4 regions of the Kitasatospora sp. NPDC093679 genome follow, and region 2 is predicted to be linked to each of the others. Evidence: riboswitches for the same ligand, from Rfam matches in the RefSeq annotation. Region 2 holds a riboswitch; each other region holds the start of a gene.

Region 1 (3,199 bases), on a different contig from region 2:
CGGGGGCGTGTTGCCCGCCGTACCGGGGAGCCGCGCCGACACGGCGCGGGAGCGGTGAAGTGCCCGTGCGGCACGGGGGGTTGGGAACGGCCGAGGCCCGGCCCGGGATCACGGGATCCCCGGGCCGGGCCTTCGGATGCGGCGCGGTGTGCCTCGGCGGCGCTGCCTCGGCAGGGTTCGCGTCAGCGGTGTGCGTCAGCGGTGTGCGTCAGACGCGGACACCGTGGGCGGCGAGGTACGCCACCGGGTCGATGTCGGAGCCGTACGACGGGGTGGTGCGGACCTCGAAGTGCAGGTGCGGGCCGGTGACGTTGCCGGTCGCGCCGGAGAGGCCGATGATCTGGCCGGCGGTGACGGTCTGGCCGACCGAGACCTTCAGGGCCGAGAAGTGGGCGTACTGCGAGTACTTGCCGTCGGCGTGCTTGATGACGACGTTGTTGCCGTAGGCGCCGCCCCAGCCGGCCTCGACGACGGTGCCGGCGGCGATCGCGTGGATCGAGGTGCCGGTGCTGACGGCGAAGTCGACACCGGTGTGGTAGCCGCTGGACCAGTTGGAGCCGGCCTTGTGGTAGGGGGTGCCCAGGGAGGCGGCGACCGGCGCGACGTAGCCGGAGGCGGCGGCGGGCTTGGCGGCCTCGGTCTTCGGGGCGGCGGGCTTGGCGGCCTCGGTCTTCGGCGCGGCGGGCTTGGCGGCCTCGGTCTTCGGGGCGGCCGGCTTCGGCGCGGCCTGGACCGGGGTGCGCTTCTCGGAACGCGAGGCGGCGGCGTCGGACTTCTTCGTCTCGGCCTGCGGGGCGGCGGCCTGCGGGGCGGCGGCCTGAACGGCGTGGCCGCCGACGGTCAGCTTCTGGCCCGGGAAGATCAGGTTCGGGTTGCCGCCGATGACCTGGCGGTTGTCCTGGTAGAGCTTCTTCCAGCCGCCGTCGACGTGCTGCGCGTTGGCGATCTTGGACAGGGTGTCGCCACGGACGACCTTGTAGCTGGCGTCGGCGGCCGGGGCGGCGGCCGGAGCAGCGGCGGGGGCCTCGGCGTGCGCGGCGGCCGGGGCGGCGGCGGCCGGAGCGACGGCCGGGGCGGCGCCGTGGGCGCTCGCGGCGGAGGCGGCGGTGACGGGGATGGCGATGGCGGCGGCGGCCACACCGGTGGCGACGGCGACGCGGGACAGACGGGTGCCCAGAACGGACATGGGGGTGTTCCTCTCCGACGCCTGCGAGGTGAGCTGTCGGGTTCGGGCGGGGAGTTCGCCCGGTCGCGGAAATGACGCGACTTCACCCCAAGCCGTCCCGGATCACCGGGTGCGGCACTTACCTTGGGTCCCCCGCTCCTGCCGTGCACGGAAGGGTGCGTGACCCCGGACGGCGGCAGGACTCGGCGTTCCGCCCGGTGGCCCGCCCGGCCGGTGTGGCCGGGCAGGCTCCGAGGAAAACCGATGGGCCCCTCCGGAGGCAAGCTCCCCGTCCCCGGCGGCCCCCCGGGGGCCTCGCGGGGGTCACTCTCCGCCCGCTGCCGGTGGGCGGAGCGCAGTCGCTGCAGTGACCGTACGTGTCCGGATCATCAGCAGTCAGGCAAATCGGACACCCCCCGTGGCTGCCCGCTCGCGGCCCGGCACGGATCATGGCCCGCCCGGTGACGCTGGTCACCCGGGGGGCCGATAGCCTCGCTCCCGAGCGGTGTTCGACCCCTTTTCGAGCGAGGAGCCCCGGGTGCGCGCGCAGTCCCGGCTGGATGTGATCCAGCGCAGCGTCGTCCGGGAGATGGCCCGGTTCGGTCAGCGGTTCACGGTCGAGGGCAGTGTGGTCCGCGGGCCCGGGACGACGGCCGTGGCGGTGCGGGAGCACCCGGGCGAGGGCGGCGGCGCGGGGCACGTCGACCTCGGTTTCGCCTTCGACGTGGGGCGGGCGGACGGCCTGGTGGTGTGGGACTGCACGGCGGGCCTCGGCCGGACGGAGGAGGAGCGACTGGAGAGCGCGGTGCGGATGTGGGCGACCACCACCGCGGCCGCGGTGGTCGAGCTGCAGGAGGGCCACGGGGTGCACGGCGACCACGTCCGCGCGGCGCGGTTGCCGGGCTGGCGGGCCGTGCAGGGGCCGGCCGCCGTCTTCGGCTTCGACAGCGAGCGGCTGTCGGAGTGGCTCGCCGGCCACCGGTTGCTGCCGGAGCTCGCCGGGGTGCTGGCCCCGGAGCTGGCTCCGGACGGTGCGGAGCCGGCCGTGACGGGTGTGAAGCTGTTCCTGGGCGGTCGGGCGGGCGAGGACGTCGCCGAGGTCCGGGTCAACGGCGCGGTGTCCGGGTCGGCCTCGGCGGCGCTGCGTGCGCTCGGCTGGCCGCGCGGCGAACGGCTGTGCTGGGCACGGCTGTTCGTGCTGATGGTGCCGGAGGGCCGGCCCGTCGGGGAGGCCCCCGCGGCAGTTCGCTCCGCCCCCGTGGACGCCGGCGGCGCCCGGCCCGCCGGGGCCGTGGGGAACACTGTGCCCGCCGCGCGGCCGGGGGTGCTGGCCCGCTGGCGGCGGGCCAGGGCCGGGCGGTAGGTCCGGACGGCCGGACGGCTCACGACGGCGGTCGGCCCGGGTCGGGCGACACCTTGGGGCGGACGGGCACGACCGGCTCGGACGACACGGCCGGACCGGAGTCGGAACCCGGCCCGCGAGGGCGGAGTCCGTCCCGCGAAGGGGACTTCGGCCCATCGGAACGGACCACTGGAGCGGCGTTCGCCCGCCGGGGCGGAGTCCGGCCCGCGGGAGGGGTCAGCTCGCGACGGAGGAGATGGTCTTCGCCAGCTGGTTGAGGAAGTCCTGGATCGGCCGGGCCGCCGTGGACTGGCTCACCATGAAGCCGAAGAGTGCCGCGATGATGGCGTGGCTGGTCTTCAGCTGCTTGTTGCGGATGAAGATGACGACGATGACGCCGAACAGGAACAGCGCGGAGACGGAGAAGGCCACCCGGACTCACTTCCTCAATCTGTGGCGGGGGTTCGTGCTGGAACCCCGTGTCGGAACCGGACCGCGGCCTGCGCCGACCGTCCCTGGCACGAGTCGACCGATCCCGCCGCCGTGGAGGCGTCCGCGGCGCCGGTGACGCCTGCTGTCTGCCGCACCTCTCGCCCCCCGTCCCCCGAGCATCGACCAGCCCACCCGGACTCAGTGTGGTCGTTCGTGCTGCCTGCGTAAAGGACTAGCCGGGAGCCCGGAGCGAAGATCCT
Region 2 (3,199 bases):
CACCTGCGGGACGCCGTCCTGCCGGGCGAGCCTCCGGAGTTGGAGCTCGGCGTGATCGCCCTCTCGGACGGCACGCCGTGCCTGTCCATGGTGCTGCGCCGCGGTGAGCTCGAGCGCGGGGTGCACCGCGAGATCACCGGCCACGGCGGCTGGCGGGCCTACCTGGCCACCCTCGGCCGCACCGCCTGACCGGCGCCCCCGGGGGGAGGGCGCCGGTCGGGCGGACGCGGAAGGTCAGCCCGCCTTCCAGAACTTGACCGAGTCGACGGCGATGTCCGCCGAGGAGCCCACGGCGGGCACGGTGCCGCCGAGGGCCGTCTCGGACTGCAGCACCCAGTGCATCGAGTTGGCGGGGATGCGCGCGGTGGAGCGCCCGATCACCTTGCCGTCCAGGTAGAAGGTCACGCCGTCCTTCTGCCAGTCGACCGCCGAGGTGTGCCACGCGCCGGCGGTCGGGACGCCGCTGGAGTAGGCGTCCTGGTCGCTGCCCGAGGTGGCGTCGGCGCGGTGCATGAAGGCGCCGATCGAGCCGTTGAGGTCGCCCTCGGGGAAGTCGATCTCGCCGTGCTGCGGCCAGACGCCGTCGTCCGGCCAGAGCAGCCACGCCATCTTGTAGCCGGAGGCCGAGGTCGCCTTCCAGGTCACCTCGAAGCGCCCGTACTGGACGCCGTCGCCGGAGGCGGACGGCAGCTTGGGCACCGGTGCGGAGACCCAGGTGCCGGAGGCGTCCCGGTTGAGGTGGAGGTTCATCTGGCCGTTGGCGATGGACATCGTCCTCGACGGCGAGTAGGTGCCGTTCTTGCTGGTGTCCTTCCAGCCGTCCGGGTAGGCCCACCACTTGCCGTCCACCGCGGCCGGCAGTCCGGAGCAGTGGCTGGCGGTGATGGACGGGCCGTTGGAGCAGCCCGTCCAGCTGCCGAGCGGCACGTTGACGCCGTCGAAGTCGTCCGACCAGGTCGGCGCACCGGCCGTCGAGGTGGGGGAGGAGCTCGCCGACGGGGAGGCGGCGAAGCTCGGCGCCGCCGTGGTCGGGGACGCGGTCGGCGTGGTGGGCGCCGGGGTGGCGCTCGCCGTGGGGGAGGTGCTCGGCGCCACCGGGGCGGCGGTCGGGCTCGGGCTCGGGGCCGGCGCGGCGGTGCCCGCGTCGCGGACGTCCAGCGTCTGCACCGGGAGGTCGTGCCAGCGCCGGTCGGCGTCCTGCCAGGTGCCGAAGGCGGTGTAGACGCCGGCCGGCAGGGTGCGGGCGGCGGTGGTGACGGTGACCCCGTCGGGGCAGATCCGCACGTTGCGGCCGCTGCCGGGGAAGTCCAGCTTGTTGCCGGCGGCGTCGCGGACGGCGACGCCGATCCTCCGGGCGGTGAAGCAGGCGGAGGAGTGGACGGAGAGGGAGGCGGCTGCCGCGGTGTTCGCGGCCATGGCGACCGGCGAGAGCCGGTCCTGGGTCACCTCGGGCACGTTGGCGGCCTCGGCGCTGCCCAGGAAGGGGACGGCCAGCAGGCCGAGCCCGGCGACCGCGCCCACCTTGAGGGCGATGGCGGAAACAGGCATGGAGTTGTTCCTCGACGACGCCTGCGAGGTGAGCTGTCGGATTCGGGCCGTCAGGTGGCCCGGCCGCCCGGTGGGCGGCTTCACCCCGAGCCCTGGCCGTACGCGAGCATGCGCGCGGGGCCAGGGCGACTTACCTGGTTCCCCCGCTCCCGTCCGTGTCGCATCTCGCGTTGCCGTCACCGGGCGGACGGGACTCGGCGGTCCCGGGACGGGGCCCGCATGGAGCGGGCGTCCGAGCAGGTTAGCAGTGTCCTCCCGGAGGGCAAGGCATCGGACCGTCGATGTCAGGTCCGTCACATCCGGGCGCGCCGCAGCCCCCGGACCCTCGCCGTGGGTCCGGGGGCTGTGCTCCGTACGGCCACCGGCCCGCTGTGGGCCGGCCGGGGGCCACGGAGTCCGGGTGGCGTACCGTCCCTGGTACGGCCCGGAGTGCGGGGGGTCAGGCGCGGGAGGCGAGCTCCTTCGCGGCGCGGGCGCAGGCCAGCGCGATCCGGTCCTCGTCGACGGTGGTCAGCACGCCCTTCTCGACGACGGCGTTGCCGTTGACGAACAGCACCGCCAGCGGCGGCAGGGCGCCCATGGTGAGCGCGGCCACCGGGTCGGCGATCGAGGAGTGCATGATGCCGTCGACCTTCCACAGGGCCAGGTCGGCGAGCTTGCCGGCCTCGATGGAGCCGATCTCGTTCTGCCGGCCGAGCACCCGGGCGCCGCCCATGGTGCCCAGACGCAGCGACTGGCGTGCCGTCAGCGCGTCGGGGCGGCCGTGCAGGCGGTTGATCAGCAGCGCGTTGCGCAGCTCGGTGCCGAGCTCGCCGGACTCGTTGGAGGCGGTGCCGTCGACGCCGAGGCCCACCGGCACGCCGGCCTTCAGCATGTCCGGGACGCGGGCGATGCCGGCCGCCAGACGGGCGTTGGACGAGGGGCAGTGGGCGACACCGGTGCCGGTCTCGGCGAACTTGGCGATGTCGGAGTCGTTCATGTGGACGCAGTGCGCCATCCACACGTCCTCGCCGAGCCAGCCGGTGGACTCGAAGTAGTCGGTCGGGCCCATGCCGAACAGCTCCTTGCAGAACTGCTCCTCCTCGGCCGTCTCCGAGCCGTGGGTGTGCAGCCGGACGCCCTTGCGGCGGGCCAGCACGGCCGACTCCCTGAGGAGTTCGGTGGAGACCGAGAAGGGCGAGCAGGGCGCGAGGGCCACGTGCAGCATCGAGCCGAAGGAGGCGTCGTGCCACGTGTCGACGGCGGCCTCGGAGGCGATCAGGATGTCCTCGGTCCGCTCCACCGCGTGGTCCGGCGGCAGGCCGCCGTCCTTCTTGCTGCGGTCCATCGAGCCGCGCAGCGCGGTGAAGCGCAGGCCGAGCTCCTGCACGCCCTCGATCGAGGCGCCGAGGACGTCGCCGCCGCCCTGCGGGAAGACGTAGTGGTGGTCGGAGGCGGTGGTGCAGCCGGACTTGAGCAGCGCGGCGGCCGAGCCCTGGGTGGCGGCGTGCACCAGCTTCTCGTCGATCCGGGCCCAGGTCGGGTAGAGCGCGACCAGCCAGTCGAAGAGGATGTCGTCCTGGGCGAGGCCGCGGGTGATCCACTGGTAGAAGTGGTGGTGGGTGTTGACCAGGCCCGGGGTGACCAGATGGCCCTCGCCGTTGATCCGGCG
Region 3 (3,199 bases), on a different contig from region 2:
CCACGCAGTCGCGGGCGGTGCCGCCGGTGCCGGCGCCGAGCGAGAAGCCGGTGAGCCGGTAGCCGCGGGGGTTCGGCTCGTGGACGGTGCGGGAGGCCACGCAGGACTCGTAGGTGATGTCGTCGGACGGCGCCTGCGGGGTGCGGGTGTCCGGCGGGCCGTCCCACCAGTAGGCGTCCTCCCAGGTGTTGTGGCTGATGCAGCTGCGGAAGGTGATGCCGTGGCTGGCGTGCGGGACGAAGGCGTGGCTGCCGCTGTCGCGGACCACGACGCCCTCGACGACGGTGCCGCGGGAGGTGTCGCCGAGCATGTGGAAGTGCAGGCCGTACCGGCCGAGCACGGGCTCGGTGACCGGCGAGCCGTTCCAGGTCTCCTTGCCCGGCTGCCGCGGGCCGAGCCAGCGCAGTGCGGCGTGCCGGACGTCGGCCCGGCGCGAGCTGGTCAGGTGGACGTGGGCGCGACCCTCGGCGGTGCCCTCGATCCGGACGCTGCGGGTCAGGTTGAGCACCTCGGCGCCGACCGCGACGCCGCCGCCGGCGGTCACCCGCGGGTGCGGGTGCGCCAGGGGTGCGGTCAGCGTGACGGTCTTGCCGTCGACCCGTCCGATCGTGCACAGATCGTACCGGGTGGAGAATTCGTCCTCGCTCGGGGGTCCGGTCGGCGTGACGGCCAGCTCGTCGCCCGCCCGCCAGCCGACGGGCGGCTCGGCCAGCCGCAGCTCGGTGTCGCCGGCCCGCAGCGCGGTGGCCGCACGGACCCAGGCGGTCTTGGCGGCGCCGTCCAGCCGCAGGTAGCCGGTGCCGGTCACCCAGAGCCCGACGTCTCCCTCCACCACCGTCATGCCGCCGCCACGGAAGCTTCGTTCGTCCACGGACGGAAATCTCAGGGTGTGCACCGAGCCGTCCGCCGGGGCCAACGCCAGGATGCCGCGGACCTCCACGGCGCCCGCGGAGGAGAGCGTGAGGCTGCGCCCGGGGGCGAAGACCAGCGAGCCGCCCGGCTCGACCACCAGGGAACCGATCGACGCGTCGGCGTCCAGCAGGACACGGTCGGCGATCCTGACGGCGCTCCTCGCCCCGGGGACGGCGCCGCCCCAGCCCGCCGGGTCGGACCAGCGGCGGCCCGTCAGATCGACCGGGGAGGGCGAGGGGTCGACAGGAGCCGGGACGGCCCGCGCGTGCCCGGCGGAGGGCCCCTCGGAGGCCGCGAGGAGGGGCGCGGCCGCCACCGCGGGCGCAGCCGACGAGGCGAGCGCGCGGCGGGCCAACTCGCCACCGCCGACCGCGGCCGCGGCGGTGGAGATCCCGAGCCAGACGAGCATCCTGCGCCGGCCGACCCGACGGTGCGGCGCCGGCCGTCGCGGCACTCCGCCGGACGCCGCCTCCCGGTGCCGCCCGTGGTGATCCATGAGCGGTCGACCCCTCCCCCCGGACCGTTGCCCGGCCCCCGCCCTGAAGCATAAACAGGCCGGTTTTCCCGGAAGGGCCTTGCCGGAAATCGACAGAAGTCGATCACGAAAAGATCAAGGGATCGATCATGGAATATACCAAGATCGACTGTGACCGGCATCACACATATTTGCGGTTTGAACTTAACTCTGTCTAATGTCCTCCCACGTTCGTGGTCACACGGACCCAGTTGGCCCGAACGCCGAGTCCTGCCGGCGGTCCGACTGGCAATGCGAAACGCACTTCGGCAGGGGCGGGGGAACCAGGTAAGTCGCCCGGGAACGGTCCAGCACCGCTCCCCGGCTTGGGGTGAAGCCGCACGCGCGGAAACGGCGAGGGATCGCCGGATCCTGCGCGCGCGGCCGGGCAACTCCAGCCCGAATCCGACAGCTCACCTCGCAGGCGTGGGAGAGGAACGCTGCTTCATGCTGTCCATCAACTCCAAGCGTGGCCGCCGCATTCTCGCCACCACCGGCGTCGTCGGCATCGGCCTCAGCATCCCGTCGCTGGCCGCCGGCACCGCCTCCGCCGCCTCGGTCTCCACCTGGGACAAGGTCGCCCAGTGCGAGTCCTCCGGCGACTGGCACATCAACACCGGCAACGGCTTCTACGGCGGCCTCCAGTTCACCAACAGCACCTGGACCTCCTTCGGCGGCGGCAGCTACGCCTCCCGCGCCGACCTGGCCACCAAGGACCAGCAGATCGCCGTCGCCGAGAAGGTGCTGGCCGTCCAGGGCCCCGGCGCCTGGCCCGTCTGCTCCGTCAAGGCCGGCCTGACCAAGGGCGGTCCGGCCCCCGAGATCAACACCGGCGGCTCCGCCTCCACCCCGGCCCCGGCGGCCACCACCCCCGCCAAGCCGGCCGCCCCGGCCGCGCCGGCCGCCTCCACCGGCTCGACCGCCTCCACCGGCACCTCGCAGGACGGCAAGGCCTGGCAGGGCCAGAAGTCCTGGCAGGGCCAGTGGAGCCACGGCGCCACCTACACCGTGCGGGCCGGCGACTGGCTGTCGACCATCGCCGAGCACAACCACGTCCAGGGCGGCTGGCAGAAGCTCTACGAGATCAACAAGTCGGTCCTGAAGAACGGTCCGCACACCATCTACCCGGGCCAGAAGCTGTCGCTGGGCACCCCGGCCAAGGCGTCCTCCACCCCGGCCCAGGCCGCCCCGGCCGCCGCCAAGCCGGCGACCACCGCGGTCAAGGCGAGCACCGCCACGGCCGCGCAGACCGCCACCGGCTCCAAGGCCGCCGCGGTCAACTTCGCGCTCTCCAAGGTGGGTCAGGCCTACATCTACGGCGGCACCGGCAACGGCGGCTGGGACTGCTCCGGCCTCACCCAGGCCGCGCTGCGCGCCGCGGGCATCTCCGTCCCGCGCGTCGCCGCCGACCAGGCCGACTACTCCACCCGCGTCTCGCTGGACAACCTGCAGCCGGGCGACCTGCTGTTCTGGTCCAACAACGGCGCCAACTCGGGCGTGCACCACGTCGCCATGTACATCGGCGACGGCAAGTACGTCGAGGCCGCCAACCCGAGCGCCGGCGTCCGCGTCCAGACCATCGCCAACTGGGCCCCGGACTTCGCCGGCCGGGTCTGAACCACCCCTCCCGGCGTCGCGTACGCCGGGGCAGGCGCCCGAAGCCGTACCTGGGTCCCTCGGCCCGGGCGCTCCTCTCCCCCTCCGCAGCCCCGGAGCGGCCTCCCGCCGCCCCGGGGCTTCGGCCTGCCCGCACGGATAGGCTGACGCCCCCAC
Region 4 (3,199 bases), on a different contig from region 2:
CCATGACGACCAGCGCCGGGCACCGCACGTCCGCGCCCCAGCCGGTCGGCGCGGAGTCGCCGCGGACGTAGCCGCGGACCGCCCGGCGGCGTCCCGGCTGCTTCAGCGCGGCGACCAGCCGGGCCCGCTGGGCGTCGAAGTCCGTGGGCCGCGCGGTCGGGAAGTAGAACTTCTGCGCGGCGCCCCACAGCCCGGGGAACCAGGTGACGGCCGGGCCGAGCAGGCCGACCACGGCCTTCTGCAGCAGGTTCGGCGGGAAGTTCTCGAAGAAGGCGTCGACCAGGACGATCCCGGCGACCCGCTCCGGTGCGTCCGCGGCGACCCGGACGACGGTGGCGCCGGTGTACGAGCTGCCCACCAGGACGGCGCGGTCGATGCCCAGGTGGTCGAGCAGGGCGCGGACGTCGCCGGCGATCGCGGTCGGCGAGTAGTCGTCCCACGCGGTCGAGGACTCGCCCATGCCGCGCAGGTCCATGGTGACCACCCGGTGTCCGGCGGCGGTGAGCAGCGGGTGCAGGTGCCGGTAGGCCGACCGCAGGTCGAGCATCCCGGGCAGCAGGACGACGGGGGTGCCGGTGCCCTGCTCGGTGTCGTCGTACGCCAGGCGGCCGCCGGGGACGTCCAGGTGGCGGGTCTGCGGGGCGTGCTGGGTGTCGTTCACGGCCGGCCTCCTTGGCCTCGCTGACGCGGCTGATTGCCCGTAGCCATAAAGCTACGGCTAATAGCCTTAGCCGTCAAGGGCGGCGCGGCGGCGCGTGCCGGCTGCGGTAGCTTTCGGCGGGGCCGCGGGGCCGCGGGGCCGCGGGACCGAGAGGCCGAGAGGCCGAGAGGCCGAGAGACCGAGAGACCGGAGACGTCATGCCCCTCATCACCGTCAAGCAGCTGGCCGGCCGCACCGAGGAGCAGCGCGCCGAGATCGCCCGCGAACTCACCGCCGCCTACGCCCGGGCGACCGACATGGACCCGGAGAAGGTCTGGGTCGTCGTCGAGGAGATCCCGGCCGAGAACTGGGCGGCCGGCGGCGAGACCTTCGCCGCCAAGCAGGCCCGGGCCGCCTCCGCCGGCTGACCGCCGCGGGCCGGGCCCGCGGGGGCTCAGAGGTTGTCGGCCCGGAACGGGTCGTGCTCGGCCAGCAGCTTGTCCAGCCTGGCCTGGTCCACCCGGGACACCAGCTCCCCGGCGTCCTGGCGGTCGCGGACCACCTTGGCCAGCGTGAACGAGGACGTGATCACGTACAGCAGGGCGACCGCCAGGAAGGCGCGCATCCAGGCGTCCACCGGGAGGCGGGCGATCCCGATCGCCAGGGCGGCCGTGGCGAGGGCGAAGGACAGGACGGCCTGCACGTAGTAGGCGGCCGTGGTGCGGGACTGCATCGGTGCGCTCATGCCTTGCAGGGTCCCGGAGCGGGCACCGGCCCGCATGAGTACGGATACTCACCCCGAGGGGGGTGATCACCCTCCGTCAGGGGCCGATTCACAATCTATGGCAAATCGCCCATCCTGCGCGTAGCCCTTACGAATCCACCGTCGCAGACGCTTGGAATCAAGGCGTGCCTAGCATTAACGTTTGATAACGCAGCGCGGTCGGCAACGCCGTACCGACACGGCACCGTGCGCGTGTCGCTCAATCCCGCGGCTGCCTTCGCCGGTGGTCACGGGAGCCGGGGAACCACCTTCCTTGGGGTGAATCGGCCGGGCCGGTGGCCCAGCCGTAGGAGACCTTCCTGCTCCGAACCCGTCAGCTAACCCGGTCGGCGAGGGAAGGAAAGGAGTGCGCCCCCGTGGCGTCGACGCACTCGGCGGACTCCGCCGCCGCAGCCACCCGGCTCCTCGACCACCCCTGGGAGCAGGCCGACCAGGCCCGCCACCGGATGCCCCGGCAGACCAGGGGCGGCAGCCCGCTGCTGGGCGTCACCGCCACCGTGGCCGCCACCCTCGGCGCCGCCGGCATGACAGCGGCCGCCGCCGGCCCGGCCGCCGCGGCCGAACCCGCCGTGAGCGCGCCCGACCAGGCCGCCGACTCCGCCGACCCGGGCCTCGCCCTCTTCGCCCGCATCCAGCAGCAGGCCGACCACCGCACCGCCGCCGACGAGGCCGCCCGCCTCGCCGCCGCGCAGGAGGCCGAGGCCCGCCGCGCCGCCCAGGCCGCCGTCGAGGCCACCGCCCTCGCCCTGCCGACCAGCGGCTACACCCTCGGCGCCCAGTACGGCCCCAGCGGCCACTGGGCCCACCTGCACACCGGCCTCGACTTCCAGGCCGCCACCGGCACCCCGGTCACCGCCGTCGGCAGCGGCACCGTCACCTCGGCCGGCTGGGCCGGCTCCTACGGCTACCGGATCGTCGAGACCCTGCCCGACGGCACCGAGGTCTGGTACTGCCACCTCAACCGGCTCGCGGTCACCGACGGCCCGGTCGAGCGCGGCACCGTCCTCGGCACGGTCGGCGCCACCGGCAGCGTCACCACCCCCCGCCTCCACCTCGAGGTCCGCCCCGCCGGCGGTGCCCCCGTCGACCCTCTCGGCTGGCTCCGCTCCCACGGCGTCCAGCCCTGAGAAGTCCCCCCACGCGCCCCTGGGGCGCTGCCCCTGCTTCGCCTACTCCTCGTGGCCTTCCTGGCGGGCTGCCGCGTAGGCCTCCAGTTCGGCGGTGCCGGGTTCGGGGGCCAGGTCGGGGTACTCGGTGAGCAGCAGGGCCGGCAGTCCCGGGACGGTCCACTGCCCGCACAGCCACAGCGCGACGTCCGCCACGACCTGCTCGAAGTCCTCGAACTCCCCCCGCAGCTCGTACGGCATCGGCTCGCCCTGCGCGGTCAGCGCCGCCAGGTTCCGGTAGCTGCGCTGCATCAGCCCGTACTCCAGCAGCCGCCGCGCCCCGTCCGTCGCCATGCCGATCGACAGCAGGTGCGCCTCGCCCCAGCCGAGTGCGGCGTCCGCCCCGGTCATCGGGTCCAGTGCGCCGCCGTCGACCAGGGCCGCGTACGCCGCCGCCCGGTCCTCGGGTTCCAGGGCGCGGAAGCCGTCCAGCCAGGCCCGCACCGCGTCGGTGTCCGCGGTGTCCACCCCGTCCGCCCGCAGCAGCAGCGTGTAGAGCCGGGGCCAGGTCAGCAGCTGCGGCCGCCGCAGCAGCGTCCCGAGCAGCTCGCCCTGCCATTCCGCCTCGGCGTGCAGCCGTTCCTGCCGCTTGGCGTTGAGCCGCCGGGC

The links. Region 2 has a riboswitch for cyclic di-AMP ahead of AB0O09_RS27310 (glycoside hydrolase family 16 protein). Riboswitches for the same ligand answer to the same signal wherever they lie in the genome.
Region 1: another riboswitch for cyclic di-AMP. It lies ahead of AB0O09_RS04850 (peptidoglycan DD-metalloendopeptidase family protein); the one in region 2 lies ahead of AB0O09_RS27310 (glycoside hydrolase family 16 protein).
Region 3: another riboswitch for cyclic di-AMP. It lies ahead of AB0O09_RS31755 (transglycosylase family protein); the one in region 2 lies ahead of AB0O09_RS27310 (glycoside hydrolase family 16 protein).
Region 4: another riboswitch for cyclic di-AMP. It lies ahead of AB0O09_RS27715 (M23 family metallopeptidase); the one in region 2 lies ahead of AB0O09_RS27310 (glycoside hydrolase family 16 protein).

What each region holds. Positions count from the first base shown of each region.
Region 1 covers NZ_JBFBDW010000003.1:302,951-306,149, forward strand. The annotation lists gene AB0O09_RS04850 (peptidoglycan DD-metalloendopeptidase family protein) at 209-1,186, opposite strand; cyclic di-AMP (ydaO/yuaA leader) riboswitch at 1,192-1,354, opposite strand; gene AB0O09_RS04855 (DUF6348 family protein) at 1,704-2,528, shown strand; gene AB0O09_RS04860 (hypothetical protein) at 2,745-2,939, opposite strand.
Region 2 covers NZ_JBFBDW010000040.1:18,185-21,383, reverse strand. The annotation lists gene AB0O09_RS27315 (gamma-glutamylcyclotransferase) at 1-189, shown strand, start outside; gene AB0O09_RS27310 (glycoside hydrolase family 16 protein) at 235-1,548, opposite strand; cyclic di-AMP (ydaO/yuaA leader) riboswitch at 1,552-1,728, opposite strand; gene AB0O09_RS27305 (8-oxoguanine deaminase) at 1,988-3,199, opposite strand, start outside.
Region 3 covers NZ_JBFBDW010000055.1:15,356-18,554, forward strand. The annotation lists gene AB0O09_RS31750 (hypothetical protein) at 1-1,321, opposite strand, end outside; cyclic di-AMP (ydaO/yuaA leader) riboswitch at 1,670-1,868, shown strand; gene AB0O09_RS31755 (transglycosylase family protein) at 1,874-3,043, shown strand.
Region 4 covers NZ_JBFBDW010000041.1:41,567-44,765, forward strand. The annotation lists gene AB0O09_RS27700 (alpha/beta hydrolase) at 1-661, opposite strand, end outside; gene AB0O09_RS27705 (4-oxalocrotonate tautomerase family protein) at 859-1,068, shown strand; gene AB0O09_RS27710 (YiaA/YiaB family inner membrane protein) at 1,095-1,385, opposite strand; cyclic di-AMP (ydaO/yuaA leader) riboswitch at 1,611-1,773, shown strand; gene AB0O09_RS27715 (M23 family metallopeptidase) at 1,781-2,551, shown strand; gene AB0O09_RS27720 (hypothetical protein) at 2,594-3,199, opposite strand, start outside.